DNA from 4 places in the Arthrobacter sp. UYEF36 genome. Region 2 is predicted to be linked to each of the others. Evidence: riboswitches for the same ligand, from Rfam matches in the RefSeq annotation. Region 2 holds a riboswitch; each other region holds the start of a gene.
What was found. Region 2 has a riboswitch for thiamine pyrophosphate ahead of thiC (phosphomethylpyrimidine synthase ThiC). Riboswitches for the same ligand answer to the same signal wherever they lie in the genome.
Positions count from the first base shown of each region.

Region 1: another riboswitch for thiamine pyrophosphate. It lies ahead of ABIB29_RS06365 (bifunctional hydroxymethylpyrimidine kinase/phosphomethylpyrimidine kinase); the one in region 2 lies ahead of thiC (phosphomethylpyrimidine synthase ThiC).
Region 3: another riboswitch for thiamine pyrophosphate. It lies ahead of ABIB29_RS14885 (ECF transporter S component); the one in region 2 lies ahead of thiC (phosphomethylpyrimidine synthase ThiC).
Region 4: another riboswitch for thiamine pyrophosphate. It lies ahead of ABIB29_RS02060 (FAD-dependent oxidoreductase); the one in region 2 lies ahead of thiC (phosphomethylpyrimidine synthase ThiC).

Region 1 is NZ_JBEPOX010000002.1:503,337-510,937, reverse strand. Features, by position in the region: gene ABIB29_RS06370 (Rne/Rng family ribonuclease) at 1-1,947, shown strand, start outside; TPP riboswitch at 2,053-2,150, shown strand; gene ABIB29_RS06365 (bifunctional hydroxymethylpyrimidine kinase/phosphomethylpyrimidine kinase) at 2,133-3,710, shown strand; gene rplU (50S ribosomal protein L21) at 4,065-4,373, shown strand; gene rpmA (50S ribosomal protein L27) at 4,435-4,698, shown strand; gene obgE (GTPase ObgE) at 4,816-6,402, shown strand; gene proB (glutamate 5-kinase) at 6,392-7,561, shown strand; gene ABIB29_RS06340 (glutamate-5-semialdehyde dehydrogenase) at 7,588-7,601, shown strand, end outside.
Region 2 is NZ_JBEPOX010000001.1:846,160-853,760, forward strand. Features, by position in the region: gene ABIB29_RS03900 (glucose-6-phosphate dehydrogenase) at 1-56, opposite strand, end outside; gene ffh (signal recognition particle protein) at 209-1,795, shown strand; gene ABIB29_RS03910 (alpha/beta fold hydrolase) at 1,854-2,603, shown strand; gene thiC (phosphomethylpyrimidine synthase ThiC) at 2,600-4,399, opposite strand; TPP riboswitch at 4,395-4,502, opposite strand; gene ABIB29_RS03920 (amidohydrolase family protein) at 4,580-5,662, shown strand; gene ABIB29_RS03925 (VOC family protein) at 5,763-6,638, shown strand; gene ABIB29_RS03930 (hypothetical protein) at 7,028-7,465, shown strand.
Region 3 is NZ_JBEPOX010000010.1:53,008-60,608, forward strand. Features, by position in the region: gene mnhG (monovalent cation/H(+) antiporter subunit G) at 1-109, shown strand, start outside; gene ABIB29_RS14870 (DUF4235 domain-containing protein) at 127-390, opposite strand; gene ABIB29_RS14875 (DUF4386 family protein) at 536-1,303, shown strand; gene ABIB29_RS14880 (heme-degrading domain-containing protein) at 1,295-1,840, opposite strand; TPP riboswitch at 2,034-2,176, shown strand; gene ABIB29_RS14885 (ECF transporter S component) at 2,243-2,917, shown strand; gene ABIB29_RS14890 (ABC transporter ATP-binding protein) at 2,934-4,568, shown strand; gene ABIB29_RS14895 (energy-coupling factor transporter transmembrane component T family protein) at 4,565-5,368, shown strand; gene ABIB29_RS14900 (UDP-N-acetylglucosamine 1-carboxyvinyltransferase) at 5,465-6,988, shown strand; gene ABIB29_RS14905 (glutamate--cysteine ligase 2) at 7,102-7,601, shown strand, end outside.
Region 4 is NZ_JBEPOX010000001.1:420,852-428,452, forward strand. Features, by position in the region: gene ABIB29_RS02040 (DEAD/DEAH box helicase) at 1-1,553, opposite strand, end outside; gene ABIB29_RS02045 (RNB domain-containing ribonuclease) at 1,854-3,374, opposite strand; gene ABIB29_RS02050 (ferritin-like fold-containing protein) at 3,416-4,087, shown strand; gene thiE (thiamine phosphate synthase) at 4,122-4,829, opposite strand; TPP riboswitch at 4,856-4,990, shown strand; gene ABIB29_RS02060 (FAD-dependent oxidoreductase) at 4,984-6,435, shown strand; gene thiS (sulfur carrier protein ThiS) at 6,420-6,656, shown strand; gene ABIB29_RS02070 (thiazole synthase) at 6,662-7,480, shown strand; gene ABIB29_RS02075 (4a-hydroxytetrahydrobiopterin dehydratase) at 7,563-7,601, shown strand, end outside.

The sequences.
Region 1 (7,601 bases), on a different contig from region 2:
GGCAAGCAGCGCCGGATCGAAAACGCGCTGAAATCCGGCGACTCCGTGCTGGTCCAGGTCACCAAGGACCCGGTCGGGCACAAGGGCGCCCGCCTCACGAGCCAGATCTCGCTGCCCGGCCGCTACCTCGTGTACGTCCCCGGCGGTTCCATGACCGGAATCTCCCGCAAGCTGCCCGACGTCGAACGCAACCGCCTGAAGCGGATCCTCAAGGACCGCCTGCCGGAAGATGCGGGCGTCATTGTCCGCACCGCCGCCGAGGGTGCGTCCGAGGAAGAGCTCACGCACGACATCAACCGCCTCCGCGCCCAGTGGGAAGGAATCGAGGGACAGTCGACCTCGACCAAGATCCTCGCCCCCGAACTGCTCTACGGCGAACCCGACCTGACCATCAAGGTGGTCCGTGACGTCTTCAATGAGGACTTCTCCAAGCTGATCGTCTCCGGCGAGGAAGCCTGGGACACCATCGAGGCCTACGTCACCTACGTCGCGCCGGATCTCGTGGGCCGGCTGGAGAAGTGGACCAAGGACACGGACATCTTCGCCGCGTGGCGCATCGACGAGCAGATCCACAAGGCCCTGGACCGCAAGGTCTTCCTGCCCTCCGGCGGCTCCCTCGTGATCGACCGCACCGAAGCCATGACCGTGGTGGACGTCAACACCGGCAAATTCACCGGCAGCGGCGGCAACCTCGAAGAAACTGTCACCAAGAACAACCTCGAAGCAGCCGAGGAAGTCGTCCGGCAGCTCCGGCTCCGCGACATCGGCGGCATCATCGTGATCGACTTCATCGACATGGTGCTCGAATCGAACCGCGACCTCGTGCTGCGCCGCATGGTGGAGTGCCTGGGACGGGACCGGACCAAGCACCAGGTCGCCGAGGTAACCTCGCTGGGCCTCGTGCAGATGACGCGCAAGCGGATGGGCACCGGGCTGCTGGAAGTCTTCGGCGAACAGTGCGAAACCTGCGCCGGCCGGGGCATCGTCACCCACGATGAGCCGGTGGAGCACCGCCGCGCCAACGTCGTGGCGGCCGAGCACCACGTTCCGCGCACTGAGCACCAGCCCGCCGCCGCGCGGACCGAACGCAAGGGCCGCCGCCGCGGCAGGGGCGGCCAGGGCACGGACGAGCAGTCCGCCCCGGCAGCAGTCCACGCCGAGCCCACCGAGGCCGAGCGCCACGCCAAGGCCGAGACCACGCGCGCGGCGCTGGCGAACATCGCGGCCGCGGCGCACGCCGCCCACCTGCATGACGGGGAAGCGGCCACCGCTGCCGACGCCGGGACCCGCCAGGCCGCCCTCAAGGCAGCCGTCGAGCTGGCCGCCACGGAGGAAGCTGCCGGACGTCCCGCCGCCGTGCTGACGTTCGGCGGCGAGCAGGTCGCCCTGCCGTTCGTGGAACACGGAGACGAGTCCAGTGCGCCTGCGCTCACCCTGGACCTCCTGACCGAGGCCTTCGCCCACCTGGGTGAAGCCGAGGCACCGGCAGCCGAGGCACCGGCAGCCACGGCCCCGACAGCCACGGCCCCGACAGCCACGGCTCCGGCCGCGCAGGAACCGGCCGCGCAGGAACCGGCTCTGCAGGAAACGGCTGCGCCGTCCGTGAATGCGCCGGCAACGAAGGCTCCGGCAGCCCGGACCGCAACGGCCGCTCCGGCGCGCACGGGCGGAACCGGACCGGGACGCGCCCAGGCGCCGGGTTCCCAGACCGAAGCGGAAGCCGAGGCCGGCACCTCCCGGGCACGCCGTGGACGCCGCAACCGCAGCGCCAGCCGCGCCCAGGGTGCAGCCAACGAGACCTCGGTGGAACAACGCCAGGAAACCCGGCAGGCCGCCGCCATTTCGGTGCATGAGGCCAAGGTCCCGGCGGCCACCACGCCGGCGGCCAGGCCTGCCGCGAGCGAACCGATCATCCTCGGAGTCGGGGTTCCGGCCTCGGAGCTCTAGCACCGGAACAGTTCAGCAGGGCCGCGGGTGCGGTCCGGACGGCGTAGCAATACGACCAGGTCCGGGCCGCACCCGCGACTTCGTTAAGGGATACGGCTAGGCTGGAAACCTGACACGGGGTGCCGCGCATCGAGCCGGCTGAGATCCAGACCCGTTGAACCTGTCCGGTTAGCACCGGCGAAGGGATGTCTCTCTTGACCACCACCTCTACGTTTCTTCCGTGTGTCCCTGCCCCCTCGGCACCCCGGATCCCGCGGGTGCTCGCGATCGCCGGATCCGACCCCTCCGGCGGCGCCGGGATCCAGGCCGACCTCAAAAGCATCGCCGCGCACGGCGGCTACGGCATGGCGGCCATCACCGCCCTGACCGCGCAGAACACCCGCGGCGTCAGCGCCGTCCATGTCCCGCCGGCAGCGTTCCTCACAGCACAGCTGGACGCCGTCAGCCAGGACATCGACATCGACGCCGTCAAAATCGGGATGCTGGGGGATGCTGCCGTGATCGACGCCGTCCGCAGCTGGCTGGAGAAGGTCCGGCCCGCCGTCGTCGTCCTGGACCCGGTGATGGTGGCGACGAGTGGCGACCGGCTGCTCCAGGCGTCCGCCGAGACGGCGTTGCTGGCGCTGCTGCCGTACGCGGACCTGATCACCCCCAACCTCGCCGAACTCGCCCTCCTGCTCGACGAGCCCGTCGCCGGAAACTGGGCTGTGGCGCTGCAACAGGGCAAACGGCTCGCCGCGCAGACCGGGGCGACGGTCCTGGTGAAGGGCGGCCACCTCGACGGCGGCGGCTGCCCGGATGCGCTGGTCAACACCGGAGGACTGCTGGCCCAGGACGTCGTTGTGGTGCCGGGGGAGCGGGTGCCCACCCGCAACAGCCACGGCACCGGATGCTCGTTGTCCTCGGCGATGGCGACCGTGCAGGCCAGAATCATGGGACAAGCCGGGCCGGGGGACTGGGAGACCGCGCTCCGCGAGGTCAAGCCCTGGCTGCAGGAGGCCCTGCGCACCTCGGCGGACCTCGACGTCGGAACCGGCAACGGCCCGGTCCATCATTTCCACCACGTCCAGCAGCACACCCAGGACCATGGCAGGACCGGCCGCGTCCCGGCCGCGGGGACCTTCGCCGCCGCGCTCCGGGAAGCGGCCACCGGGGACCTGGCGGCGATCTATGGACTGGACTTCATCAAGGCCCTGGCCGTCGGGTCGCTGCCGGAGAAGGAGTTTGCCTACTACCTCGCCCAGGACGCCCTGTACCTGAACGGCTACTCCCGCGTCCTGGCCCGCGCCGCGGCGATCGCGCCCACAGAGGCCGAGCAGCTCTTCTGGGCCCGTTCCGCACAGAACTGCCTCGAAGTCGAGTCGGAGCTGCACCGCACCTGGCTGGGCACCCGTTCGGCGGGTGTGACGCTGGGACCGGTCACCAAGTCCTACGTGGACCATCTGCTGGCTGCCTCGGTCTCCGGCAGCTACGGGGTGCTGGTGGCCGCTGTACTGCCGTGCTTCTGGCTCTACGCCGAGGTCGGGGAGACCCTGCACGCGCAGTTCCTCGCCGCCGGCGCCCCGGACGCGCATCCCTATGCGGCGTGGCTGCGCACCTACGCGGATGAGGCGTTCGCCGCCGCCACCCGGCAGGCGGTCGCCTATGCCGACGCAGCGGCAAGAGCGGCCTCGGAGAGCGAACGGCAGGCCATGATGACGGCGTTCCGGCAGTCCGCCCGGTACGAGGTCGATTTCTTCGACGCGCCGCGGCTGCACGCCTGAGCCCGGGAGCCGGACGGAGCCTGTACGATAGGTGGGCACGGTTCCGGAAGTCGTTGCGGCAACACCCTGTCCATACAGAGTGGCGCCTACCACGTACCTCCCTTCGGAACCAGCCTCATTTGCGGCCGAAGGCAAAATTAGCGTAGTCTGGATCTTCGGTGCTTACGCCAACACTTGGGTTATGACCTTGAGGACGCTCCACTTGATTTCGAGTGCGATTGTCCACGGGATAGCTCATGGGTCCCCCCGGGGAACCCACCGGCGTAGAGGCACAGCGTGAGCCGGACCAAAAACTTTGGACCCAGGTTCCGCACGCAAATCTAGTAATAAACGTCGAGAGAAGTGAGTTCCCCAGTGGTGTACGCGATTGTCCGCGCAGGCGGCCGCCAAGAGAAGGTTTCCGTTGGAGACTTCGTTACCCTGAACCGCGTCCCCGGTGGAGCCGGCAGCACCTTTGAGTTGCCCGCACTGCTCCTGGTAGACGGTGACAAGGTCACGTCTGCAGCTTCGGACCTGGCCAAGGTAAAGGTTACGGCTGAGATCCTTGAGGACCTTCGCGGTCCCAAGATCGTCATCCAGAAGTTCAAGAACAAGACCGGTTACAAGAAGCGCCAGGGTCACCGTCAGGAATTGACCAAGGTCAAGATCACCGGTATCAAGTAACTACTCGTTACTGTTCAGGTTTTCAGCAGATTCCCCAGAATTTTAAGGCAGGCATTTCCAAATGGCACATAAAAAAGGCGCGAGTTCCACTCGCAACGGTCGTGACTCGAACGCCCAGTACCTCGGCGTCAAGCGCTTCGGCGGCCAGGTAGTTTCCGCAGGCGAGATCATCGTCCGCCAGCGTGGCACCCACTTCCACCCGGGCGCCGGCGTTGGCCGTGGCGGCGACGACACCCTGTTCGCCCTGACCCCCGGCGCCGTCGAGTTCGGCACCCGCCGCGGTCGTCGCGTTGTGAACATCGTGGCTGCAGCAGCTGCAGAGTAACAACAAGTCTTAAGTCGGTGGGGCGGACCATTAGGTCCGCTCCACCGGTGTTTTAACCGCATTACAATCATCTTGGGAGTCTTTGGACACCCGGGGAACAGCACTGAGGAGATCCACGTGGCTAGCTTTGTAGACCGGGTAGTACTGCACGTATCCGGCGGTACCGGCGGCCACGGCTGTGTCTCCGTTCACCGCGAGAAGTTCAAGCCGCTCGGCGGTCCCGACGGCGGCAACGGCGGCAACGGCGGCGACGTCATCCTGCGCGTCGACCCCCAGACCACCACCCTGCTTGACTACCACCACGCCCCGCACCGCCACGCCACCAACGGCGGCCCCGGCATGGGCGACTGGCGCGCCGGCAAACACGGCGAGACCCTGATCCTCCCGGTCCCCGAGGGCACTGTGGTCAAGTCCAAGGACGGCACGGTCCTCGCGGACCTCGTCGGCGAAGGCATGGAATACATCGCGGCCGCCGGCGGCATCGGCGGCCTGGGCAATGCCTCGCTCTCCTCGCAGAAGCGCCGCGCCCCCGGCTTCGCGCTGCTCGGCATCGAAGGCGAATCCAGCGACGTCGTCCTGGAACTGAAATCCATCGCCGACATCGCCCTCGTCGGCTTCCCCTCCGCCGGGAAGTCCAGCCTGATCGCCGCCATGTCCGCCGCGCGGCCCAAGATCGCCGATTACCCGTTCACCACCCTGATCCCGAACCTCGGTGTGGTCCAGGCCGGCGATGTCCGCTTCACCATCGCCGACGTGCCGGGACTCATCGAAGGCGCCAGCGAAGGCAAGGGCCTCGGCCACCACTTCCTGCGCCACGTCGAGCGCTGCGCCGCCCTGGTGCACGTCCTGGACTGCGGCACGCTCGAATCGGACCGCGACCCGCTCTCGGACCTCGCCGTCATCGAAGCCGAGCTGGAAAAATACGCCGTGGACATGAGTTTCGCCGGTTCCGACGGTGAAGTGGTCCCGCTGAACCACCGCCCCAGGCTGATCGCCCTGAACAAGGTGGACCTGCCCGACGGCAAGGACATGGCCGAATTCGTCCGGCCCGAACTCGAATCCCGCGGCTACAGGGTCTTCGAGATCTCGGCGACCAGCCACGAGGGCCTCCGCCAGCTCGGCTTTGCCATGGCCGAAATTGTCAAGGCCGCCCGCGACGCCGTCGCCGCCGCCCCGCCGAAGGTCCACGCTCCGGTGCTCAAGCCCCGCGCCGTCAACGAATCAGGCTTCAAGATCCGCCGCGAGGAGAAGAACCTCGAGCCGCTGTTCCGCGTCCTGGGCGACAAGCCGGTGCGCTGGGTCAAGCAGACCGACTTCACCAACGAGGAAGCCATCGGCTACCTCGCCGACCGCCTGGCCAAGCTCGGCGTCGAAAACGAACTCTTCAAACAGGGCGCCAAGCCGGGCGACATGGTCGTCATCGGCGAGGACGACGGCGTTGTCTTCGACTGGGAGCCGACCATGATGGCCGGCGCCGAACTGCTGGCCGCGCCGCGCGGCACGGACGTGCGCTTCGCCGACATCGGCGACCGCCCCACCCGCGGACAGAAGCGCGACGAGCAGGTCGAACGCCGCGAGGCCAAGGCCGCCGCCCGCGCAGAGCTCGAAGCCGAGCGAAAGGCCGGGATCTGGACCGAGTCCGTCAGCGGACGCCGGCCCAAGCCGCTCAAGGAGAGTGGACTGGGCGAAGAAAATGGGGAGTGAACCCGCAGACGTGAGTGCTAGTTCCGCAGTACTGATCGAGGAACCCTGCGATGACAGGAGCGTGCTTGCCAGGGCGCGTCGCATCGTGGTCAAGGTGGGATCGTCGTCGCTCACCAGCATCAAGGGCGGCATTTCCGAAGAAGCGCTCATCTCGCTCTCGGATGCCCTAGCCGTCAAGAGCAATGCGGGTATGGAAATCATCCTGGTGTCGTCCGGGGCCATCGCTGCCGGCCTGGCGCCGCTGGGCCTGGCCAAGCGTCCCCGGGACCTGGCTACCCAGCAGGCAGCGGCCAGCGTGGGTCAGGGACTCTTGATGGCGCGCTACACCCAGGCGTTTGGAGCCCACGGCGTGACTGTCAGCCAGGTGTTGCTCACGGCCGATGACCTCATGAGGCGCAGCCACCATACGAACGCCTTTCGCGCCCTGAACAGGCTGCTAAACCTTGGGGTGGTGCCGGTGGTCAACGAAAACGACACCGTGGCCACGCACAAGATCCGCTTCGGCGACAACGATCGCCTGTCGGCCCTGGTGGCCCATCTGGTCCGTGCTGATGCGCTGGTGCTGCTGTCCGACGTTGATTCGCTCTATGACGGCCCTCCGGCGAAGGGCGCCAAGCGGATTCCCCGTGTCGACGGCCCCCAGGACCTCAAGGGCGTGACCATTGGGGCGCCCGGCAAGGCCGGAGTCGGAACCGGCGGAATGCAGACCAAGGTTGAGGCCGCCATTATGGCGGCCGACTCCGGTATCCCCGCGATGGTCACGTCGACTGCGAATGTGTTGGCAGCCCTGGCCGGCGAGGACGTTGGAACATGGTTCACCGTGAACGGGGCGCGCAAGCCGGTACGGATGATGTGGCTCGCCCACCTCGCGCACGTGGAGGGCCGGCTGATCCTCGACGACGGCGCGGTCAAGGCCGTGCGTGACCGCCACACCTCGCTGCTCCCGGCCGGGATCTCGGCGGTTGAAGGTCATTTCGAAGCAGGGGACGCCGTGGAAATGGTCGCTGCCGACGGAACCGTCATTGCGCGCGGTCTGGTCAACTATTCGGCTGCTGAGTTGCCGCAGATGCTGGGCCGTTCCACGGTGGAGCTCGGTGAGTCGCTGGGACGTGGATTTGACCGCGAGGTTGTTCACGTTGACGATCTGGTTCTGGTTTAGCGAGCGGGCCCGCCTAGACTTGAAGGATGACTGAGGCACT
Region 2 (7,601 bases):
AGGTCGCCCGAGGCGCCGAGGATGAGCAGGGTTTTTACGGTTGTTTGGCTGGTCACCTAAGCCAGCATGCCATCTTGAAGGCGGGTCTTGGTACCCTAGATAGTCGAGTCCCGTTGTCGAGGCAGTTCGTTCCGGCGAACATCAGTCGCGACGCTGGCGTGCCGGACCGGCCGCCATCTGTAGATCCACTGAAAGAAGTGCACGGCGCGTGTTCAATTCACTCTCTGACCGGTTGACAGCAACCTTCAAGAATCTCCGTGGCAAGGGCCGCCTGACCGAGGCGGACGTTGACGCCACAGTCCGCGAGATCCGGCGTGCCCTCCTGGACGCCGACGTCGCCGTGCCCGTGGTCCGCGAGTTCACCGGCCGCGTGCGCGAGCGCGCCCTCGGCGCCGAAGTCTCCGCCGCCCTGAACCCCGGCCAGCAGATCGTGAAGATCGTCAATGAGGAGCTCGTCGAGATCCTCGGCGGCGAGACCCGCCGGATCCGCCTCGCCAAGTCCGGGCCGACCATCATCATGCTTGCCGGCCTCCAGGGCGCCGGCAAGACCACCCTGGCCGGCAAGCTCTCCAAGTACCTTAAGGCGCAGGGCCACAGCCCCCTCCTGGTGGCCTGCGACCTGCAGCGTCCCAACGCCGTGACCCAGCTTCAGGTGGTCGGCAAGCGCGCCGGCGTGCCCGTTTTCGCCCCGCACCCGGGAGCCACCTCCACCGAACTTGAGCACCCGGCCGGCGACCCGGTCTCGGTCGCCCGGGCCGGCGTCGAGGAAGCCCGCCGCACGTTGCACGACGTCGTGATCGTCGACACCGCCGGCCGGACCGGCGTGGATGCCGAGATGATGGAACAGGCGCGCCAGATCCGCCGCGCCATCGTTCCCAACGAAGTGCTGTTCGTGGTCGACGCCATGATCGGCCAGGACGCCGTCAACACGGCCATGGCTTTCGACGAGGGCGTCAACTTCACCGGCATCGTGCTCTCCAAGCTCGACGGCGACGCCCGCGGCGGCGCCGCGCTCTCCGTCTCCTCCGTCACGGGCAAGCCCGTGATGTTCGCGTCCACCGGTGAAGGACTGGACGACTTCGAACTCTTCCACCCGGACCGTATGGCCTCGCGCATCCTCGACCTTGGTGACGTGCTCACCCTGATTGAGCAGGCGGAGAAGTCCTGGGACAAGGACGAGGCTGCCCGGATGGCGAAGAAGTTCGCCGACCAGGAAGACTTCACCCTGGATGACTTCCTCGCCCAGATGCAGCAGATCCGCAACATGGGTTCCATGAAGAAGATGCTGATGATGATGCCCGGGGCGCAGAACATCCGGCAGCAGCTCGAGCAGTTCGACGAGCGTGAGATCGACCGCGTCGAGGCGATCGTGCGTTCCATGACGCCGCATGAACGCGTCGCCCCGAAAATCATCAACGGTTCCCGCCGGGCCCGGATTGCCCGCGGCTCCGGTGTGCACGTCTCCGAGGTCAACGGCCTGCTGGAGCGTTTCGCCCAGGCCCAGAAGATGATGAAGAAGATGGCTGCCGGCGGCGGCATGCCCGGAATGCCGGGGATGCCCGGCATGGGCGGCGGAGGGGCCCGCAAGGGTGCCAAGAGCGCACCCAAGAAGAAGGCCCGCTCCGGCAACCCGGCCAAGGCCGCCCAGGAGCTTAAGGATGCCCAGGCCCGGCGGGCCGAGGGCGCCAAGGCCCTTCCGACCGGTGCCGCGTTCGGCCAGCAGGGCGGCGACTTCGATCCCTCCCAGCTGAACCTGCCCAAGGGCTTCGACAAGTTCCTCGGCGGCGGCAAATAGGCCCTGCCGGCCCAGATGTCGCCGGCCCGTTGCCGGGCCGGTGTCATAGGGTTAGATCATGTTCAAGCAGCGCGTAGTCTTCGTCCACGGGGCGGGCAGCTTCGGTGCTGCGGCGTGGCCGAAACAGCACGGGATGGCGCTGAACTACGACGCGCTGTTCCTGCGCCGGCACGGGTATGACCCCGTTGCGGAACCGCTGGAAACCGACTTCGCCGCCGACGCCGCCATCGTCCTCCGTGCCCTGGCCGACGACGGCCGCGGCGAGGCCGGCGGCCACGTCGTCGCGCACTCACAGGGAGCCATCTCCGCGATGCTGGCCGCCGTCGAACGGCCGGACCTGGTGCATTCGCTGACCCTCGTGGAACCGGCCTGCCTCTCGCTCACCGCGGAACTGCCGGCGACGGCGGCGCACCGTGCCTTGATGCAGCCGCTCTTCGAGGTCCGCCACCACCTCAGCGATGAGGATTTCCACCGCGAATTCGTCCGCCGGGTGTTCGCCGCCCATACCCCGGCCCAAGCGACCCTTGGCGCCCCCAGCCCGGAAGACCAGCGGGAGGCGCGCCGCCTGCGCCTGCAGGTTCCGCCCTGGGAGGCCCCGCTGCAGATTGTCCCCGGCGTCCCCACTTTGGTCCTGACCGGCGGCTGGGAGCCGCTGTATGAGGAGATCGCGGGCTACCTGCGTGAGACCGGCGCCCTGCACCGCACCGCGGCGGGCGGGCACCGGCCGCAGGACTCAGCAGAGGGGAACCGGCTCATCCGGGCGTTCATCGCCGGCGTCGGCCGGCAGCAGCACGCCCACGCCTCCTAGCCGCCGGGGCCGCCCACGGCAGGCGCCGGCAGGTAGACCTTTCCGCCCGAGGCGATGAATTCGTTGCTCTTTTCCCGCATCCCGGCTGCCAGCACGGACTGCGGGTCCGCGGAACCGTATTCGTCCCGGATGTCCTGGCTGATCCGCATGGAGCAGAACCTGGGCCCGCACATCGAGCAGAAATGTGCCGTCTTGGCCGGCTCCGCGGGGAGCGTCTCATCGTGGAACGCCTCGGCCGTCACCGGGTCCAGGGACAGCGCGAACTGGTCCCGCCAGCGGAACTCAAACCGTGCCTTGGACAGGGCATCGTCGCGTTCATGAGCACCGGCGTGGCCCTTGGCCAGATCGGCGGCGTGGGCGGCGATCTTGTAGGTGATCACGCCGGTCTTGACGTCGTCCTTGTTGGGCAGTCCCAGGTGTTCCTTGGGGGTGACGTAGCAAAGCATGGCTGTTCCATGGCGGGCAATCTCGGTGGCGCCGATCGCCGAGGTGATGTGGTCATAGCCGGGGGCAATATCAGTGACCAGCGGACCCAGTGTGTAGAACGGGGCGCCCTTGCAGAGTTCCTGCTGGCGCTCGACGTTTTCCCGGACGAGGTGGAACGGCACATGCCCGGGGCCCTCCACCATGACCTGGACATCCAAATCCCAGGCCCGCTGCGTGAGCTCGGCCAGGGTGTCCAGCTCGGCGAACTGCGCCGCGTCGTTGGCATCCGCCGTCGAGCCGGGCCGCAGCCCGTCACCGAGGGAGAACGCGACGTCGTAGCGGGCGAAGATCCTGCACAGCTCATCGAAGTGGGTGTAGAGGAAGTTCTCCTGGTGGTGGGCCAGGCACCAGCCGGCCATGATCGCTCCGCCGCGGGACACGATGCCGGTGACCCGGTTGGCCGTCAGCGGCACATAGCGCAGCAGCACTCCGGCGTGGATGGTCATGTAGTCCACACCCTGCTCGCACTGCTCGACCACGGTGTCCCGGAAAATCTCCCACGTCAGGGCGTTGGCCTCGCCGTTGACCTTTTCCAGTGCCTGGTAGATCGGGACCGTCCCGATGGGCACGGGGGAGTTGCGGATGATCCATTCGCGGGTGGTGTGGATGTCGTCCCCGGTGGAGAGGTCCATAACGGTATCCGCGCCCCAGTGGGTGGCCCATTGGAGCTTGTCGACTTCCTCCGCGATGGAGCTGGTCACGGCCGAGTTGCCGATGTTGGCGTTGATTTTCACCAGGAACGCCTTGCCGATGATCATCGGCTCGGATTCGGGGTGGTTGACGTTGCTGGGGATGATGGCGCGGCCCGCCGCCACCTCGGAGCGGACCAGTTCGACGTCGCAGTTCTCGCGCAGCGCGACGAACCGCATCTCCTGCGTGATCGCCCCGTCCCGCGCGTACCGCATCTGCGTGACCGTCGTGCCGTCGACGGCGCGGCGCGGCACCGGGCGGGCGCCCCTCCACTCGGCCGACGCCGCACCACGGCGGACCGCGGACTTGCCGTCGTCGAGCAGCTCCCGTTCCCGGCCGGCGTAGGGTTCGGTGTCCGCCCTGGCCTCAATCCAGGGGGCACGGAACGGCTCCAGCCCGCGGACCGGTTCACTCCCGGGGCCCGCGGTGCGGTACACGCGGAACGGGGCGTTGGCGGCGCCGCCGGGGGAGTCGGCCAGCGCGATTTCGGTCACCGGGACGCGGATGCCGTGGTCGGCGTCCGTGATGAAAGCCAGGGAGTGGGACTTCAGCGATTGCGTGGTTGTCGCCTGGACAGCCTGACTGCGGACAGGGCTGTGCTGGGTTAATTGGGTATTCACGAAAATACTCACTTCCTTCGCCGGCATTACCCGGACAGGTTCAACGGTCGCAGGCTGCATCAGCCCGATCTCAGCCCCTGCAAGGGCACCCGTGTGGTCGTAGACGAAGCTACCACAGGCCGTCCGGAGGGCCGCCGCGTGTGACGCCGCCCGGTCAGGCCGAGGCTTAGGCTTGAAGCCATGACCAGCATCATCGAGTTCACCGGCCCCATTCTCACCGCGGCGGACCAGGAACGCCGCGGGCTCTGGTCGGTGGACGGGTTGCTGACCTTCGACCGTCCGGCCGCCGCACCGGACCTCGTGCTGGACGGCTGGGTCATCCCCGGGCTCGTCGACGCGCACTGCCACATCGGCCTCGGCCCCGGCGGGGACGTGACCGGGCAGCAGGCGGAGCAACAGGCCCGGGCGGACCGCGACGCCGGCACCCTGCTGGTCCGCGACGCCGGCGCCGTGCACGACACCCGCTGGCTCCAGCGGCGCGCCGACCTGCCGCGCATCATCCGTGCAGGCCGGCATATCGCCAGGACGCGGCGTTACCTGCGGGGCTTCGCCGTCGAGGTTGAACCCGATGGCCTGGTCGAGGCCGTGCGCAAGCAGGCGCGCGCCGGCGACGGCTGGGTGAAGCTCGTGGGGGACTGGATCGACCGCGACGCCGGCGACCTGGCCGCGAGCTTCCCGGCCGGAACGCTGAAAGACGCCGTCGCTGCCGCCCACGATGAGGGCGCCCGCGTGACGGCACACTGCTTCGCCGAGGACACCCTCGATGACATGCTCGACGCCGGGACCGACTGCATCGAGCACGCCACGGGCCTGCTCCCCAGGCACCTGCCGCGGTTCGTCGAACAGGGCGTGCCGATCGTGCCCACGCTCATCAACATCGCCACGTTCCCGGACATCGCCGCGCAGGCCCAGGCGAAGTTCCCCCGGTACGCGGCGCACATGCGCTCCCTGTGGGAGCGCCGGGCGGAACGCGTCCTGGCAGCCTTCGAGGCCGGCGTTACGATCTACGCCGGGACGGACGCCGGCAGCGTCATCCAACACGGGCGCATCGTTGACGAACTCCAGGCGCTGCACGCGGCCGGGCTCCCCGCCGCGGCGGCCCTCGGCGCCGGCGCCTGGGCCGCCAGGGAGTGGCTCGGGGCGGACGGGATCACCGACGGCGCCAGCGCCGATGTCCTGGTCTGCGCCGAGGATCCGCGCCGCAACCTGGCCACCCTCCAGAACCTCAAGGGCATCGTGCTGCGCGGAGAACTGGTCCGCTAGAACCTTCGCGCTCCATTAGGAATAAATTGAAGCTTCAAGTAATTTATATCTATGAAGGGTCATCGACGGACGGTGGCCGCCGAAGCATCGGAGCGATCACATGACTGCAGAAACCAGCACCCAGGATCTTCTTCCCGCCGAACTCGCCATGGGCACCGTGATGCTCAAGGTCGGCGACATGAAGCTTATGACGGACTACTACCAGCGCGCCCTCGGCCTCGACGTCGTGGCCGAGCAGGACGGCGGGCTCTACCTCGGACGCAAGCGGAAGCCGCTGGTCCACCTGGCACCGGCCCCCGGGCTGAACCTGCCCGCCCGCGGCGAGGCAGGTCTCTTCCACACGGCGCTGCTGTTTGAGGACCAGTCCTCGCTGGCAGCCACCGTCGCCAGTGCGGCACAGTTCGAGCCGCAGTCCTTTACCGGCAGCGCCGACCACCTCGTCAGCGAGGCCTTCTATTTCAATGACCCCGAAGGCAACGGCATCGAGCTCTACTGGGACCGGCCCCGCGACGCCTGGTCCTGGGACGGCAAGAACGTGGTGATGGACAGCCTGGCCCTGCCCCCGCAGCGCTACCTCGAGCAGCACCTCACCGAGGCGTCGCTGGCCGGCCAGCGCGAGGCCGATGCCGGCGTCGGGCATGTCCACCTGCAGGTCGGCGACGTCCAGTCCGCCCAGGACTTCTATGTCGGAACCCTCGGGTTCGAAAAGACGGCGGGCTGGCACGGGCAGGCCCTGTTCGTCTCGGCCGGCGGCTACCACCACCACATGGCCATGAACGTCTGGAACAGCCGCGGCGCCGGCCCCCGCCGCGACACCCTGGGCCTGGGCGAGGTGCTGATCGAGGTACCGGCCGGGGACGACGTCGGCGCCCTCGCTGACCGCCTCAAGACCGCCGGGGTCCAATCCCACCACACCGGAGCCGAGCTGCGCTTCGAAGACCCGTGGCGCAACCGCATCCGCGTCGCCGTTCGCTGAGGGCCTGCTCGGTCCCGGCGTCGCAGCCCGTCCTCTGCTGGGCCCCGGTTTCAGGGACATGTCCAGCGCAGGCGGCAGCGGATGGACATAGTGACCATATGTCCATCCGTGCAGGTCAGGGGAGGGCATGTCCACCGGGCCAGGCCGGATCAGGTCGGGTCAGGCAGAGCGCGACCGGGTTGGCGGAGGACATGTCCACTCTCCGCTGAAAGCACCACGGAGCATGTCCTCCGGTCGTGGCCAGGAGCGGACATAGTGGCTAAATGTCCATTGGTCGCGGTCAGGGGAGGGCATGTCCGGTCTGAGCGCCTGCCGGGCTGGAGCGGCTAGGCTGAAGTGACGCCAAAAAGCAGCGGCCCAGCGCCGCCGGACAGCTAAGGACAAGCTCCATGGGATTCACCGAAGTCTTTGTTTCCACCCACGATGAAGCCCTTAAGCGTGCTGCCGCCCTCGACGGCGGGGCCGCCGCGGCCGCCGGTGCCGTCCGGATAGCGAACATCACCGACTTCGAAATCGAGCGCCTGGGCGACCTGGCCGGCACCGCCGTCCACGCCTCCGGTGCCGACTACGAGCTCGCCATGGTGGATGTCGCCAGCGACTCCCTGCTCGGGGTGCCGCCGGCGATGGTCCGTGCCCTGGCCGAGCTGCTCAGCTACGAGACCGAGGGTGAGGGCAACGTCCTGGACGACGTCGCCGAAAGTTGGGCCGCCGAAGAGGACATGCCCTTCGGTGCGGAGCAGTCCGCCCGTTACGTCCGGCAGCTCGCCGAACTGGCCGCCCAGGTCGATCCCGCCAGCAAATCCGGCCTCTACGTCTGGACCTCCTGACCCGATTCGGCCCCTGAATGGACCCGTTGCGGGTGTCAAGTCGAATTCCCGGCGCTGATCTGGCACAATAAACAGGTACTCGATCTGCGTGGCCCCTCTCTCCGCGTCCGGATCTTGTCCTTTTAGAACCCCCTAG
Region 3 (7,601 bases), on a different contig from region 2:
GCACCCGGAGCTGCTCAGCACGGACGAACTGGAGGCAGTGGTGCAGCAGGCGGCCGGCAAACGCGGTTTTACCGACGACGACGGCGGCGCGGCCACCGACGGGCGCTGAGGGCTAGACGACGCGCCTTAAACCAGGTCCTGGGACTTGGCGAAGCGCGTAATCGCGCGCTGGGTGCCGCGGTTGGCGAGGACCTGGATGATCGCGCTGACAGACGCCGAGATCAGCGCGAAGGTCAGGGCTGACCGAAGCGTGGTGGGCACGTCGTCGTCGTGGCCCTTGGGCGGCTTGTTGCCCGTGGATTTCTCCCAGACGGTGTCAACGAGCTTGGTGCCGACAAAGCCGGCGAGCAGGCTGATGCCGGTGCCGAGCAGCTTGATGAAGATGTTCATTCTTCGGACTCCTTGTGGGAGGAAACAGGGCTTCCCCTAGCCTAGCGTTCCTGGCCAGGCGGTTCAGCCAGGGACGCGGGACCGCCGCCGGGGGCCGGGACCAACGCCCCTGTCGGGCGGGTCGGGCCCGGACCTACCTTCAAACATGGACCAGCCCAAAACCCGGCCGCGTGGCCACCCCGCGCCTCAGGCCACCCCATCGTCCGACGGCCAGACCTGGCGGCGGCTCTATTTCTGGGCCGGCATCTCCTCGGTGCTTTTCGTGGCGCTGCTGATTCTCGCCCTGGTCCTGGACTTCGCCGCCCCGCCGCCGGTCCACGGAGGCGCCGAGACGCTGGAATTCATCGCGCGGAACAAGGGGATCTACGTCGCCGAACAGCTGTTGTGGATCGTGCCGAACGTCCTGCCGGTGCTGGTGTTCGTGGCGCTTTTCCTGGCCCTGGCCCCACTCGATAAGAGCCTGGCCCTGCTGGCCGCCGTGACCGGTGCCCTGTCGTGGGGGCTGATCCTCGCCGTCCCGGTCACCAGCAGGGGCTCCCTGGTGCTCGCCTACCTCAGCGATCGATACGCGGCCGCGCCCGACGACGCCGCCAGGCTCCGCTACGCGACCGCCGCCGAGGCCATCGTGGCCGAGAACAACACCCCCGCCGCCGTCGGCGTTCTGTCGGCGCTCGGCATCCTGCTGATCTCCGTCGTCATGCTGAAGGGTGTGCTGCCACGGGCCCTCGCGTGGCTGGGGATCGTCACCGGCGGACTGGGCAGCATTGCGGAGGCGCTCCGGCACGCGGTGCCGGAGTCCTACTGGGGTTACGGGGTGCTGATGTGGGTCTGGTTCGTGGCGGTAGGGGTTGCGCTGATCCGGCTGGCGGCGCTGACACCCCGGGGCAGGGGCAGGAGCAGCAGGCTAGCCTGACGTCCCGGAGCGGCCGAGGATTTCCGACAAGGCTTCGACCACGAGGTCGTGATCGGCTTTCTGCGGCAACCCCGACACTGTGACCGTGGCGACCATACCGGTTCCGCGCAGATAGATGGGGAAAGCACCACCATGCGCGGCGAACTCCATCTCGTCGAACCAGTCGTTGTCCTCGATCCTCCGCCCGGCCGCCCGGGCCCGAAGACCGACCAGCAGCGACGGGACTTCGTACCGCACGGCAGTACGCTGTTTGGCCCGGATCCAGCGCTCGTTGTCCGGAGTGGCGCCCTCCAGTGCCGCGTGGAAAAGCACCTGCTCACCCTTGGTGATGTCGATGGCGATCGGATGGGAGCGCTGCCGGCCAAGTTCAACCAGGAGAAGTCCGAGGTCCAGGGCGTCGTCTTTGCTGAATGACCGGAACTGCAACTCATCCATTTCGGCCAGGATGCGGCCGATGAGCGCCGCCAGGGATCCGTGCGGCTGCGGTTCTGCCGAGTCCGGGTCGTAGCCGGGGGAAGACACTGATGAGTTGGTCAAATGATTCAGCTTCCGTTGGTTAGCCGCCGTTGGTGGCCTGCGGACCGCGGCGTCCGGAGTTCCGATGCTGTGCCGACTCTACCAAGCCGGCCGTTGCCGGTCACCGGGGCCGAAGCCGGCGGATTGTGACGGACGGCCCCGGAAAACAACCCGCCACGGGTGTAAACTGGGCCACGCCCACAAGGGCGATATTTACATACGACAGGGGAGCGCCGCCGTCGGGCATCACCGGAGGAATCCGGGGAACCACAGGTGGGCGCTGAGAGTGCGGACAGCCGCAGACCCTCGAACCTGATCCGGTTAGTACCGGCGCAAGGGAGTCGAGTTCTCAGAGTGCGCGGGGCGGCGGCGGAAGCTGCGGGACCCGGGTCACTCTCCCCTCCTGTTCCTCAGGAGGACGATATGACTGACACATCAGCCAAGCACGAACCCGCCGGGCACGAACCTGCCGGGCACGAATCTGCCACCACGCCCGCCCGACGCAGCCATAACTGGCGTGTGGTGGACATTGTGGTGGCCGCGTTGATCGCGGTGGCCGGCGGCGTGATTTTCTGGGCCTGGTCCCAGGGCGCCAACCTCATTTCCGCCCCCGTGAACGCGTTCTACCCGCCGCTCACCGGGCTTTACGCCGGCGGCTGGATGATCCCCGCGGTGCTGGGCATGCTCATCATCCGCAAACCGGGCGCCGCGCTGTTCTGCGAAGCCGTGGCCGCCACCGGCGAGCTGATCATGGGCTCGCAGTACGGCACCACGGTGCTCATCTCCGGCCTGTTGCAGGGCCTTGGCGCCGAACTGGTCTTCGCCGCCTTTATGTACAGGAAGTTCAACCTGCCGGTGTCCCTGCTGGCCGGTGCCGGGGCGGGCCTGTTCTGCGGTCTGAACGATTCATTCATGCCCTGGGGCTGGAACATCGCCTACGCCGGCGGCGACAAGCTCGCGTACATCATTTTCACTGCCATCTCCGGCGCCGTGATCGCCGGCGGGCTGTCCTGGCTCGCCACCCGCGGCCTGGCCAGGACCGGGGTGCTGAGTTCCTTTGCCTCCCGCAAGGCAGCCGCGGAGCCGGTCTTCTCCTGACGTCCGCACACTGATCATGACAACCTCCGATACAGTCCGCCCGGCCGCAATCACCGCCCGTGGCTGGGGCTGGCGGCACGCCGGCCGGTCCCGGCCCGCCGTCAGCGGCCTGGACCTGGACATCCGGCCCGGGGAGCGCGTGCTGCTGCTGGGACCCTCGGGTGCCGGCAAATCCACGCTGCTCCACGCCCTGGCCGGTGTGCTCGGTGACAGCGCCGCGGGCAGCACTGAGCGCGCGCCTGCCGCGGCGGCGGACCCCGAGGACGCGGACGAGGCCGGCAGCCTGCTGATCGACGGCGCCCCGCCGCGGGCCCGGCGCGGCCGGGCCGGGCTGATGCAGCAGGACCCGGAGACCCAGGTGGTGCTCTCGCGCCTCGGCGACGATGTCGCCTTCGGCGCGGAAAACCTCTCCGTGCCCCCGGCGGATATCTGGTCACGGGTAGCGGAAGCGCTGGACGACGTCGGGCTGGGACGGCTGCCGCTGGACCACCCGACGTCTGCGCTTTCCGGCGGGCAGAAGCAGCGCCTGGCGCTCGCCGGCATCCTGGCGATGCGCCCCGGGCTGATCCTGCTCGACGAACCGACCGCCAACCTGGATCCTGCCGGCGTCCTGGAAGTCCGCGACGCCGTCGGCCGCTGCCTGGAGAAGACCGGAGCCACCCTGGTGGTGGTGGAGCACCGGGTTTCGGTCTGGAAGGACCTTGTGGACCGGATTGTGGTGCTGCAGCCGGGATCGGCCACTGACTCCGCCGTGTTGATCGACGGGCCGCCGGACCAGGTCCTGGCGCAGGCACGGGACATGCTTACCGCGGCGGGCGTCTGGGTGCCGGGCTACGTGCCGCCGACCCGGGCGCGCGGCGGTGCGCGGGATGCCGGCGCGTCCGGCGCGCCGGGAGGGAACGCAGCCGGCGCCAGCACCGCGGGGCGGCTCCTGCTGGCCGCGGAAAGCCTGGCCGTGTCGCGCGAACGGCCGCGCCGGGCCGGTCTCCGCGGCGGTTTCCGGCCCATCCCGCCGAAACCCGTGCAGTCCGGCATCACGGCCCAGGTCCGGGCCGGGGAGGCCCTGACCATCACCGGCCCCAACGGCTCCGGGAAGTCCACCTTCGCCCTCACGCTCGCCGGCCTGCTCGCGCCCGTGTCCGGCACGGTTTCTGCCACGCTGGATCTCAGCGCCGGTGCCGGGATCGATCCGTACCGGTGGAAGGCGCAGCAGCTGATCGCCAGGATCGGCACCGTGTTCCAGGAACCCGAGCACCAGTTCGTCACCGGGCGGGTGCTCGATGAGCTGATGTTTGGGCCCCGGCATCTGGGCCGCGGCGAGGAACGCGTGGACGAACTGCTGGAGCGGCTGCGGCTCACGGAGCTGGTGGACGCCAACCCCTACACGCTCTCGGGCGGCGAAAAACGGCGCCTGTCGGTAGCCACCATCCTCGCCGCCCATCCGCAGGTGCTCGTCCTGGACGAACCCACCTTCGGCCAGGACGCCAACACCTGGGCGGAACTGGCTTCCTTCCTCTCCGAGCTGCTCGACGACGGCACCGCCGTCGTGTCCGTGACGCACGATGCCGAATTCAGCGAGGTCCTGGGCGGCACCGAGCTGAGCCTCCGGGCCCCCGAACACCAGGAACCCGGGAAGGTCGCCGCGCCATGAGGCAGGAACTGATGCTGCGCGGCAACCATGCCCTGCTGACCCGCGCCAACCCGCTGGCAAAGTTCGCCGCCGTGATGCTCATCACGATGGTGCTGGCGCTGTCCATCGACTGGGTGTCCGCCTCGGTGGCCCTGGCCTTCGAGCTGGCGATCCTTCCGCTGGCCGGGCTGACTCTCGGCCTGCTCTGGCAGCGCGGCTGGCCGCTGATCCTGGCCGCCGCACTGGGCGGCTGGAGCACCACGATCCTGGCGCCGGACAGCGGGAGCATCCTGTTGGACGCCAGGATCTGGTCTATCAGCGAAGGATCCCTTGAGCTCGGGCTGGGGTTCATGCTCCGCGGCCTGGCCATTGCCCTGCCGGCAGTGCTGCTGATGAGCTGCACGGACCCCACGGACCTGGCCGACGCCCTCGCGCAGAAGGCGAAGCTGCCGCACCGCTTCGTCCTCGGGACGCTGGCCGCGATGCGGCTCGTGGGGCTCATGGCCGAAGAATGGCAGACCATTGGCATGGCACGCCGTGCCCGCGGTGTGGGCTCCCACGGGAGTCCGCTGCAGCGGCTCCGCGCCACCCTGGGGCAGAGCTTCGGGCTGCTGGTGCAGGCTGTCCGGCGCGCCTCCCGGCTCGCGGTCACCATGGAGGCCCGGGGCTTCGGCGGCGCACACCGGACCTGGGCGCGGAAATCGACCTTCAGCGGGGTGGATGCCTGGGTGCTGCTGGGAGGGGTGCTGATGGCCGGCGCAGCCGTCGCCGCCTCGCTCGCGGCGGGGACCTGGAACATGGTCTTCCTCGCACGGCAGTAACGGCTGTTATCGCACGGCGCGGGTATTTCTGTGAGCTACACGGCATTTCGGCCGGAACCGCGGAGGAGAATAAATCATCCGTGATATTTTCTGGGAATGACTCAAGAGACTGCTGAAGAAGTCGGAGCCCTGCTCCGCGACGCCCGTGGCCAGAAAGGCTGGACCCAGGGGCAGCTCGCCGCCGAGCTGGGAACCAGCCAGAGCGCGGTTGCCCGCATGGAACAGGGCAAGCAGAACCTGAGCCTGAAAATGATCCAGCGGCTCGAGTCCATCTTCGGCCGGAGCATCGTCAAGGTGGGCCGGCCGGCCATGACGCACCTCCGGGTCGAGGGCGGCCGCACCCTCTCCGGCTCCGTCGACGTCAACAGCAGCAAGAACGCCGGCGTCGCCCTGCTCTGCGCCAGCCTGATCAACCGCGGCACCACCACCCTGCGGCGGCTCGCCCGGATCGAAGAGGTCAACCGGATCGTCGAGGTGCTGACCAGCATCGGCGTCGAATGCACCTGGCTCAACGCCAACGACCTGCAGATCCGCCGCCCGGCCGTGCTGGACCTCGACTCGATGGACGTCGAGGCGGCCCGCCGGACCCGCAGCGTCATCATGTTGCTGGGCCCGCTCCTGGACGAATCCAGCGAATACCGGCTGCCCTACGCCGGCGGCTGCGACCTCGGCACCCGCACCGTGCAGCCGCACATGCAGGCGCTGCGCCAGTTCGGCCTCAGCGTCGACGCCAGCGCCGGCTTCTACGCCGTGCAGGCGCCGCCGTCGGACGGGCACGACCGCTCTTTCGTGCTCAGCGAACGCGGCGACACCGTCACCGAAAACGCCATCATGGCCGCCGCGCACCGCAGCGGCACCACCGTGATCCGCAACGCCAGCCCCAACTACATGGTGCAGGATCTCTGCTTCTACCTGCAGATGCTCGGCGTCGGGATCGAGGGCGTGGGAACCACCACGCTGAAGATCGCCGGGGTGCCCGCCGTCGACGCCGACATCGAATACTTCCCGTCCGAGGACCCGATCGAGGCGATGAGCCTGATCACCGCGGGCATCGTCACGAACTCGGAAGTGACCATCCGGCGCGTCCCGATCGAATTCATGGAAATCGAACTCGCGACGCTGGAACAGATGGGCCAGCGGCTGGAGGTCTCCGGCGAGTACCTCGCCCGGAACGGGCGCACCCGGCTGGTGGACGTCACCACCAGGACCTCTGAACTGCGCGCCCCCGAGGACAAGATCCACCCCATGCCGTTCCCCGGGCTGAACATCGACAACCTGCCGTTCTTCGCGGTCATCGCCGCGAATGCCCAGGGCCAGACGATGATCCACGACTGGGTCTATGACAACCGGGCGATCTACCTGACCGAGCTGAACAAGCTCGGCGCCCAGGTGCAGCTGCTGGACCCGCACCGGATCTACGTCAACGGACCCACCAAATGGCGTGCGGCCGAGGTGGGCTGCCCGCCGGCACTCCGCCCCGCGGCCTGCCTGCTGCTGGCGATGCTGGCCGCCCGCGGCGTCTCGGAACTGCGCAACATTTACGTGATCGAGCGCGGCTACGAGGACCTGGCCGAGCGGCTCAACACCATCGGCGCGAAGATCGAGTACTTCCAAGACTGAACACCCCCAGCAACGCGGGGTCAGATCGCGCCCATTGGGAGGCCCTGCATGGGCGCGGAGTGACCTCGCGTTGTCCTAGAGCGTTTCGGCGGATCGTGTCGCACAATAGAGACATGCGCACCTTCGGCGTGGAGGAAGAACTGCTGATAGTCGACCCGGAAACGGGGATGCTGCTGGCCCTCGCCGACGTCATGCTGCCCAGCCTGGTCCCACCGAAGCAGGACGCCGGTCCGGTCGACCCGGCACGGCTGCATGACATCGGCGAGGGCACCGATTTCAGCTATGAACTCAAACTGGAGCAGATCGAAACCCAGACGCGGCCGTGCCTGGACTACACCGAACTGCTCCGGCAGCTCAACCAGGGCCGGGCCAACGCGGACCGCGCCGCCCGGGTGCACGGCGGCCGCGTCGCCGCCCTCGCCACCTCGCCGCACGGCTCCGCCACTCACCTGACGCCGAATCAGCGCTATCGGACCATGCAGCAGCGCTTCGGGCTCACGGTCCGGAACCAGCTGACCTGCGGCCTGCACGTCCACACCTTTGTGGAGTCGCCGGAGGAAGGCGTGGCCGTGATGGACCGGATCCGCGACAAGCTCGCCGTGCTGATCGCCCT
Region 4 (7,601 bases), 430 kb from region 2:
TTGCCGGCGGTGGCGCCGCCGCTGCGGCGGGTGTCGCGGCTGCCGCCGGCGGTGCGGCCGCCGGCGGTGCGGCCGCCGTCACGACCGCCGGCGGTGGCGCCGGCGTCGCGTCCGCCGGTGCGGGCGCTGTCGCGTCCGCCGGTGCTCTGTCCCGTGCGGGGGGCGTTCTTCTTGCCGGTCTCGCCCAGGTCCTCCAGGACCTCGGCGTCGACGCCGGCCAGCACGCGCTTGTCGCGGGGCAGCCGGCCCTTGGTGCCCTCGGGGATGTCGAGCTCCTCGAAGAGGTGCGGCGAGGAGGAGTAGGTTTCCACGGGCTCCGGAACGCTCAGGCCCAAGGCCTTGTTAATCAGGCCCCAGCGGGGCATGTCGTCCCAGTCAACGAAGGTCACGGCCGTGCCCTTGTTGCCGGCGCGGCCGGTGCGGCCCACGCGGTGCAGGTAGATCTTTTCGTCTTCAACGCACTGGTAGTTGATGACGTGGGTGACGTCGTCGACGTCGATGCCGCGGGCGGCAACGTCGGTGGCAACGAGGACGTCCACCTTGTTGTTGCGGAAGGCGCGCAGGGCCTGCTCGCGGGCGCCCTGGCCGAGGTCGCCGTGGATGGCGGCCGCCGCGAAGCCGCGGTCCACGAGTTCCTCGGCAACCTTGGCGGCGGTGCGCTTGGTTTTGGTGAAGATGATGGTGCGGCCGCGGCCGCGGGCCTGCAGGATGCGGGCGACGACCTCGATCTTGTCCATGCTGTGGGCACGGTAGATCAGCTGGCGGATGTCGCGCTTGGTGAGGCCCTCGTCGTCCGGGTCGGCGGCGCGGATGTGGGTCGGCTTGGTCATGTAGCGGCGCGCCATGGCGACGACCGGGCCGGGCATGGTGGCCGAGAACAGCAGGGTCTGGCGGACCGGCGGGGTGCCGGCGATGAGGGTCTCGACGTCGGGCAGGAAGCCGAGGTCCAGCATTTCGTCGGCCTCGTCAAGGATGACCATCTTGACGTTCTTCAGCACGAGGTGCTTCTGCTTGTACAGGTCGATGAGGCGGCCGGGGGTGCCGACGACGACCTCGACGCCCTTCTGCAGGGCCTCGACCTGCGGCTCGTAGGCACGGCCGCCGTAGATCGTGGTGATGCGGGCGTTGCGCTTGCGGGCGGCGTTCTGCAGGTCATTGGCAACCTGGACGGCGAGTTCGCGGGTCGGCACGATCACGAGGGCCTGCGGGGCGCCGGGTGCGGCCAGCGAGTCATAGCCTGCATCGTCCGGTCCAACGACGCGCTGCAGCGCCGGGATGCCGAAGCCGAGGGTCTTGCCGGTGCCGGTCTTGGCCTGGCCGATGATGTCGTGGCCGCTGAGGGCGACCGGCAGGGTCATGGCCTGGATCGGGAAGGGGTGGGTGATGCCGGCGTCGGCCAGCGACTCCACGATGTCGGCGCGGACGTTGAAGTCAGCGAAGGTTTTCTCGGCGATCTCGTGCGGCTTCTCGTCCGAGATGATGGTCTCTTCCGGCTCGAGCGTTTCCGTTCCGGATTCGTCGGTCAGAAGCTGGTGCGTGTGCAATTCACTCAACTGGGAGTTTCCTTATTCATTTTGGGCTGCGCTGCTTGCTCAACGGGGCCGGCCGGGTGGCCGTTCCGGAGCACGCTCAGGCACGCAAGCAATTCCAGTGGAAGCCGATCGCGGGCTATCTAAATGCTGGCACTGGGGACCAGCGGGTCTATCTCAAGATCGCGTAGGGGCGGGCTTGTTGAGTTCGAAAATCAAGGAAATCAACGACCGGGCATCCATATCTACCCTTCCAGTCTAGCCGCACGCAGCCAGGATCCTCGACTGACACCGCAGGCGGCGCGCGGGAGCGCAACCGATCGCTTAGCCCACCAGCTCCAGCCGGACCTCGCGGGTGGCAATGTCCGAGGACACGATCCGCACCCGGACCTGGGTGCCGGGTTCCAGTTCGCCGGGGCAGCGGGCGGTGACCGCGGGCTCGGCGATCTGCACAATCCCGGAGGGTCCGTTGCCGTTTCCCGGCTTGGTGCCGCCTCCTCCGTTGCCGTTCTTTCCGTTCGCGTTTTTCCCGTTCCTGTTCTTTCCGTTCCCGGCGGGTTTGGAACCGGAAATGACGACGGCGTCGAACTCCTGCCCGACGTGGTTCACCAGGAGCGCCGCCTCGACGGTATCGAGGGAGAGCCGCTCCAGTTTGGCGGCCAGTTGGTCCGAGGTCGCCATGATCGACGGAAGGGAGGGAAGGGCCTCCCGGGCCCAGTCCGGGACAGCCGCGCCGTTGCTCAGCGCCTCGCAGATCACCAGGACGAACCGGTCGATCAGCCGGCGCAGCGGGGCGGTGGAGTGGGCATAGGCAGCGCCGATGGCGGCCTGGGTGGCGGCCTCGGGCACGGTCCCGTCGAAGGGGGTGTAACCGGCGCCGCGGAATAGCATGCCGGCCGAGTGCACGATCGCCAGCTGCCTGGGGTCCGTCGGATCGAGGGTGCGCAGGTACTCGCCGTAGCTGACTTCGCCGTCCCAGGGCTTGCCCAGGGCGCGGGTCTGGCGGTGGAAATGCGCCAGCGAGGCCTCATCCGGGGCCGGCATGGTGCGCAGGATGCCGACCTTGCCCGCCAGCATGATCTCCGCGGCGGCCATCCCCGTCATCAGGGAGATCTGGGCGTTCCAGTCCTCCACGGGCAGCGGCGGCGCGGCGGCGATCCGGTAGCCGCCGTCGGGCAGCTGTTCGATTTCCTGTTCCGGCATGTTCAGGCTGGCGCCGCCGCGGAGCCGTTCCAGCTCAACCCGCTTTATCCCGACTTCCTTGAGCAGCTGCAGCACGGGCGCGGCGGTGCCGGCGTCGAGCTCGGCCTGCACCCCGCGGTAGTTGAGCTTCGCCTGGCTGCGGACGGTTGCACGGCGGACCAGCACCGCGGACACCTCGGCCGCGGCATCCAGCTCGAATTCCCAGACAAACGCAGCGCAGTGCTGGCCGGCCAGCAGGCTGCCGGCTTCTTCGCTGATGATTTCCGGATGCAGTGGAATCCGGCCGTCCGGAGTGTAGAAGGTCTGGCCGCGGCGGCGGGTTTCCGCGTCGAGGGCCCCGCCAGGGGCCACGAAGGAGGGGACGTCGGCGATCGCGTAGAAGACCTTATAGCCCTCACCGGAACGGTCAATGAAGAGGGCCTGGTCCAGGTCGGTGGAGGACGCCGGATCGATGGTCACAAACGCGATGTGCGTGAAGTCCAGCTCCGGCAGCTCATGCCCGGCGACTGCCTCCTTGGCTTCCCGGAGTGCGTCCTCAGGGAAGGGGCCCGGCAGCTCCAGCGTCGTGCGCAGCGCGTTGAGCGCCTCGGCCAGTTGGTTCTTCTGCTGGTGGACACTGGGGGTCAAGCGATGATGGGACACGAAAATCAGATTAGCTTCATTTACGCCATTAGTCTTGGATCATGAGCACATCCCCGGCCGATCCTGCCCGTTACAACAGCTTCCTGATGGATCTGCTCGGCGTGATGGCCTACGGCGAGCTTTCCGCCTTCGAACGACTCTCCTCCGATGCACGGTATTCACCCACCCTGCACGACCGTGCGGTGCTCGGCCGGCTCGCCGTGATCGAGTTCCAGCACTATGAGCTGGTGAGCGCCAAACTCGACGCCATGGGCTTGGACGCGGAGGCCGCCATGCTGCCGTTCCAACCGTCCGTGGACCACTTCCACGAACGCACCCGGCCGGCGGACTGGTACGAATGCCTGATGAAGGCGTACGTCATAGACACCCTCTCCGTCGATTTCTACCGCGCCATTTCCCGCTACGTCGACGCCGGAACCCGGCCCCTGGTGGAGCAGATCCAGTCCGATGGGGGATCGACGGCGGTGCTGCGGGAGCGGATCAAGACAGCCCTTGCCGACGACCCACGGCTCGCCTCGCGGCTGGCGCTGTGGGCGAGGCGGCTGCTCGGGGAAGCACTGACCCAGGCGCAGCGGGTGAGTTTTGAGCACGCCTTCATCGGGGGCCTGATCGGCGCGGACGAGGACCGGTCCAAGGAACTGGTCCGCGAGTTGATGGGGGGACTGGCGGCGAACCACTCACGCCGGATGACCGAGCTCGGCCTGGCCGGCTGAACGGACGGCCCGGACCGGCTTCAGTTTCCCTCGCTCAGTTCTCCGCGGCGTCGAGTGCCGCGAGCAGGGCCCGGGCAGCGTCCGCGGGATTGTCGGCTTCGGTGATGGCGCGGACCACCACGATTCTCCGCGCGCCCGCCTCCACCACCTGCTCCACATTTCCAAGGTCAATGCCGCCGATCGCGAACCACGGCACCTCGCCCGCGACTTCGCGCTCGACTTCGCCATCGACCAGGGCCGATGCCCGGCGGGTCGCGTCGGCCGCGTAGCGCACCAGGTCAAGTCCGACGGCGGCGCGCCCCGGCTTGGTGGGTGTGGCCCACACCGGCCCGGCACAGAAGTAGTCCAGGCCATGGGGGCCGGTGGAGGCGGCAATGGCTGTGTCCACCTGGTCCGGGCTGTGGGTGGAGAGCCCGATCGCGGTGTCCTCGCCCAGGAAGTCCCGGGCAGCCCCGAGGGGGATGTCCTTTTGCCCGATGTGGAACACCGGCGCCCCGGAGAGCGAGGCGAGGTCCGCCCGGTCGTTGACGGCCCAGAGACGGTCGTGTCGGCGGGCCGCCTGGTGCAAAACCTCCAGGAGTTCCAGCTCCTCGGCTGCCTCCAGGGACTTGTCGCGCAGCTGGATGATGTCAACGCCGCCGGCAAAGGCCGCGTCCACGAAGTCCGCAAAGTCGCCCCGGTCCTGGCGGGCCCCGGTGCAGAGGTAAAGGCGGGCAGTGGCGTGGGCGGCATCCTGGCTCATGCTTTCAGCCTAGTTCCTCTAAACTGGGCGAATACCGCGGGAGCCCGCCGCAGCCGATCACGCCACAGGCGTCCGGCGCGGGCGGGCTGAGAGGGCGTCAGAGCCGACCGCTTGACCTGATCCGGTTAGTACCGGCGTAGGGAAGGAATCCTTCATGTGCCCCACATCCGCCCGCGGCACGCCCGCGGGACCTAAAGCAGCGCTGGCCGATGACGCCCAAACCCCGGAATGTTACGACGTTGCCGTGATCGGCGGCGGAGTCGTCGGCCACGGGATCGCCTGGGTAGCGCGACTCTCGGGCCGGTCGGTCGCCCTGATCGACGACGCCCCCGGAAGCGGCGCCAGCTGGGCGGCCGCCGGCATGCTCGCCCCGGTGAGTGAACTGCACTACCAGGAGGAAGCCCTCCTCGAACTCATGCTGGAATCCTCCCGCCTTTGGCCGGCTTTCGCCGCCGGACTGGACGCCGGAGCGGATGGTGGAGCCGGGCGTGCCGGGACGGACACCGGCACGGGTTACCTCACGACGCCGACCCTCGCCGTCGGGGCCGACGCCGCCGACCGCCGGGCGCTCGCGGACCTGCGCGCCGTCCAGCAGGCGTACGGCCTCGCTGTCGAGCCGCTGACCGTCCGCGAGGCGCGACTGCGTGAGCCGCTCCTGAGCCCGGGCATCTCCTGCGCTTTCGACATTCCCGCCGACCACCAGGTGGACCCCCGCCGCCTGCTCGCCCGGATCGGCGGGCTCCTGGCCGCCGACAGCCGCTGCCGGATCATCAGCCGGCGCGCTTCCGGGCTGCTCTGGGCGGACGGACGGGTGGCGGGTGCCAGCTTGGTCGGCGGCGGTACGGTCCGGGCCAAAGAAACCATTGTGGCCAACGGCCTGGGCGCCGCCGCACTCAAGGGCCTGCCCGCCGGACTCCGGTTGCCGCTGCGGCCGGTCCACGGCGACATCCTCCGGCTCCGGGTGCCGGAAAAACTGCGGCCGCTGCTGACCTCAACGGTGCGGGGACTGGTCCGTGGGGTGCCGGTCTACCTCGTTCCCCGGCAGGACGGCACCGTGGTGATCGGAGCCACCCAGCGGGAAGATGACCTCGGATCCGACAGCCAGACGGAAGCCTCGGACCGCGGCAACCCGGCTGGCGGTAACGCTGCTGGCGGCAACCCCTCTGGCGGCAACGCGGCTGGCGGCAACCCCTCCGGCGGCGCCGTGTCCGCGGGCGGCGTCTACCAGCTGCTGCGCGACGCGCAGCAGCTGGTCCCCGCCGTCGCCGAACTGGAACTGCTCGAGGCCACGGCGCGGGCCCGGCCCGGGACCCCGGACAATGCGCCGCTGCTGGGCCGGGTCGCTGATCCGCAGCACGGGGACGTTGCGGGGCTCATCATCGCCACCGGGTTCTTCCGGCACGGCATCCTGCTTACCCCCGCTGCCGCGGAGATCTGCCGGCAACTGCTGGACGGCGTCGCGGACCCCCGCTGGGCGCACTTCCGGCCTGACAGATTCGCCACCGGCACGCCGGTCACCGGACCGCCGGAAACAGCCCACCGGGACACCACCCACCTCGACACCACCCCTGAGCACAGCAAGGAAACGGTATGCGCATCAGACTGAACGGAACAGAGCACTCGCTCGCCGACGGCGCCTCGGTCAGCACCCTCGTCAGCCAGGTCACCGGCCGGTCGCTGGCCCCGAACGGCCAATCTGCGGACGGCGGCAAACTTGGGGTCGCCGTGGCCCGCAACGCGGAGGTGGTTCCCCGCAGCCAATGGCACGGCACCGCGCTCGCCGACGGCGACGACATCGAGCTGGTCACGGCGGTACAGGGAGGATGAGCAACATGGCGGAAACCACACGGGTCACGGTCCAAGCGGTCTCACCGGCGGCGACAGATCCCTTTACGGTCGACGGCGTGCAGCTGGGGTCGCGGCTGATCATGGGCACCGGCGGGGCGCCGAGCCTGGACGGTCTGGGGGCCGCGCTGCTGGCCTCCGGCACCGAGCTGACCACCGTCGCGATGCGGCGCTACTCGCCCGCGGAAGCCGGGTCGCTGTTCCAGCTGCTGCTGGACCACAACATCCGGGTGCTGCCCAATACCGCGGGCTGCTTCACCGCCAAGGACGCCGTGCTGACGGCCGAACTGGCCCGCGAAGCCCTCGAAACGGACTGGGTGAAGCTGGAAGTCATAGCGGACGAGCACACCCTGCTGCCGGATGCCGTGGAACTCGTCGAGGCCACCGAACTGCTCGTGGGCCGCGGGTTCAAGGTCTTTGCCTACACCAATGACGACCCGGTGCTGGCCCTGCGGCTGGAAAACCTTGGCGCCGCCGCGGTGATGCCCCTGGGCGCGCCGATCGGTACCGGCCTGGGCATCCTGAATCCGCACAACATCGAGCTGATCGTTTCGCGGGCCTCCGTGCCCGTGGTCCTGGACGCCGGGATCGGCACCGCCTCCGACGCCGCCCTGGCCATGGAGCTTGGCTGCGACGCCGTGCTGCTGGCCACGGCCGTGACCCGCGCGCAGAATCCGGTGCTGATGGGGGAGGCCTTCAAGCACGCGGTGATCGCCGGTAGGCTGGCCAAAAGGGCCGGCAGGATCCCGCGCCGGGAGCACGCTCTGGCGTCCTCGGCAATGGAGGGCCGGGCCGAATTCCTCTAGGGCCGGACCAGCCCAGCCCGCACACCCTGCGGTCGGGGCCATGCAGCGGAAGGCCCGGCCCGACGCAGCAAAGGAGCCCGCCATGGCAACCCCCGACGACATCCTCAACGAGAGCCAGGTC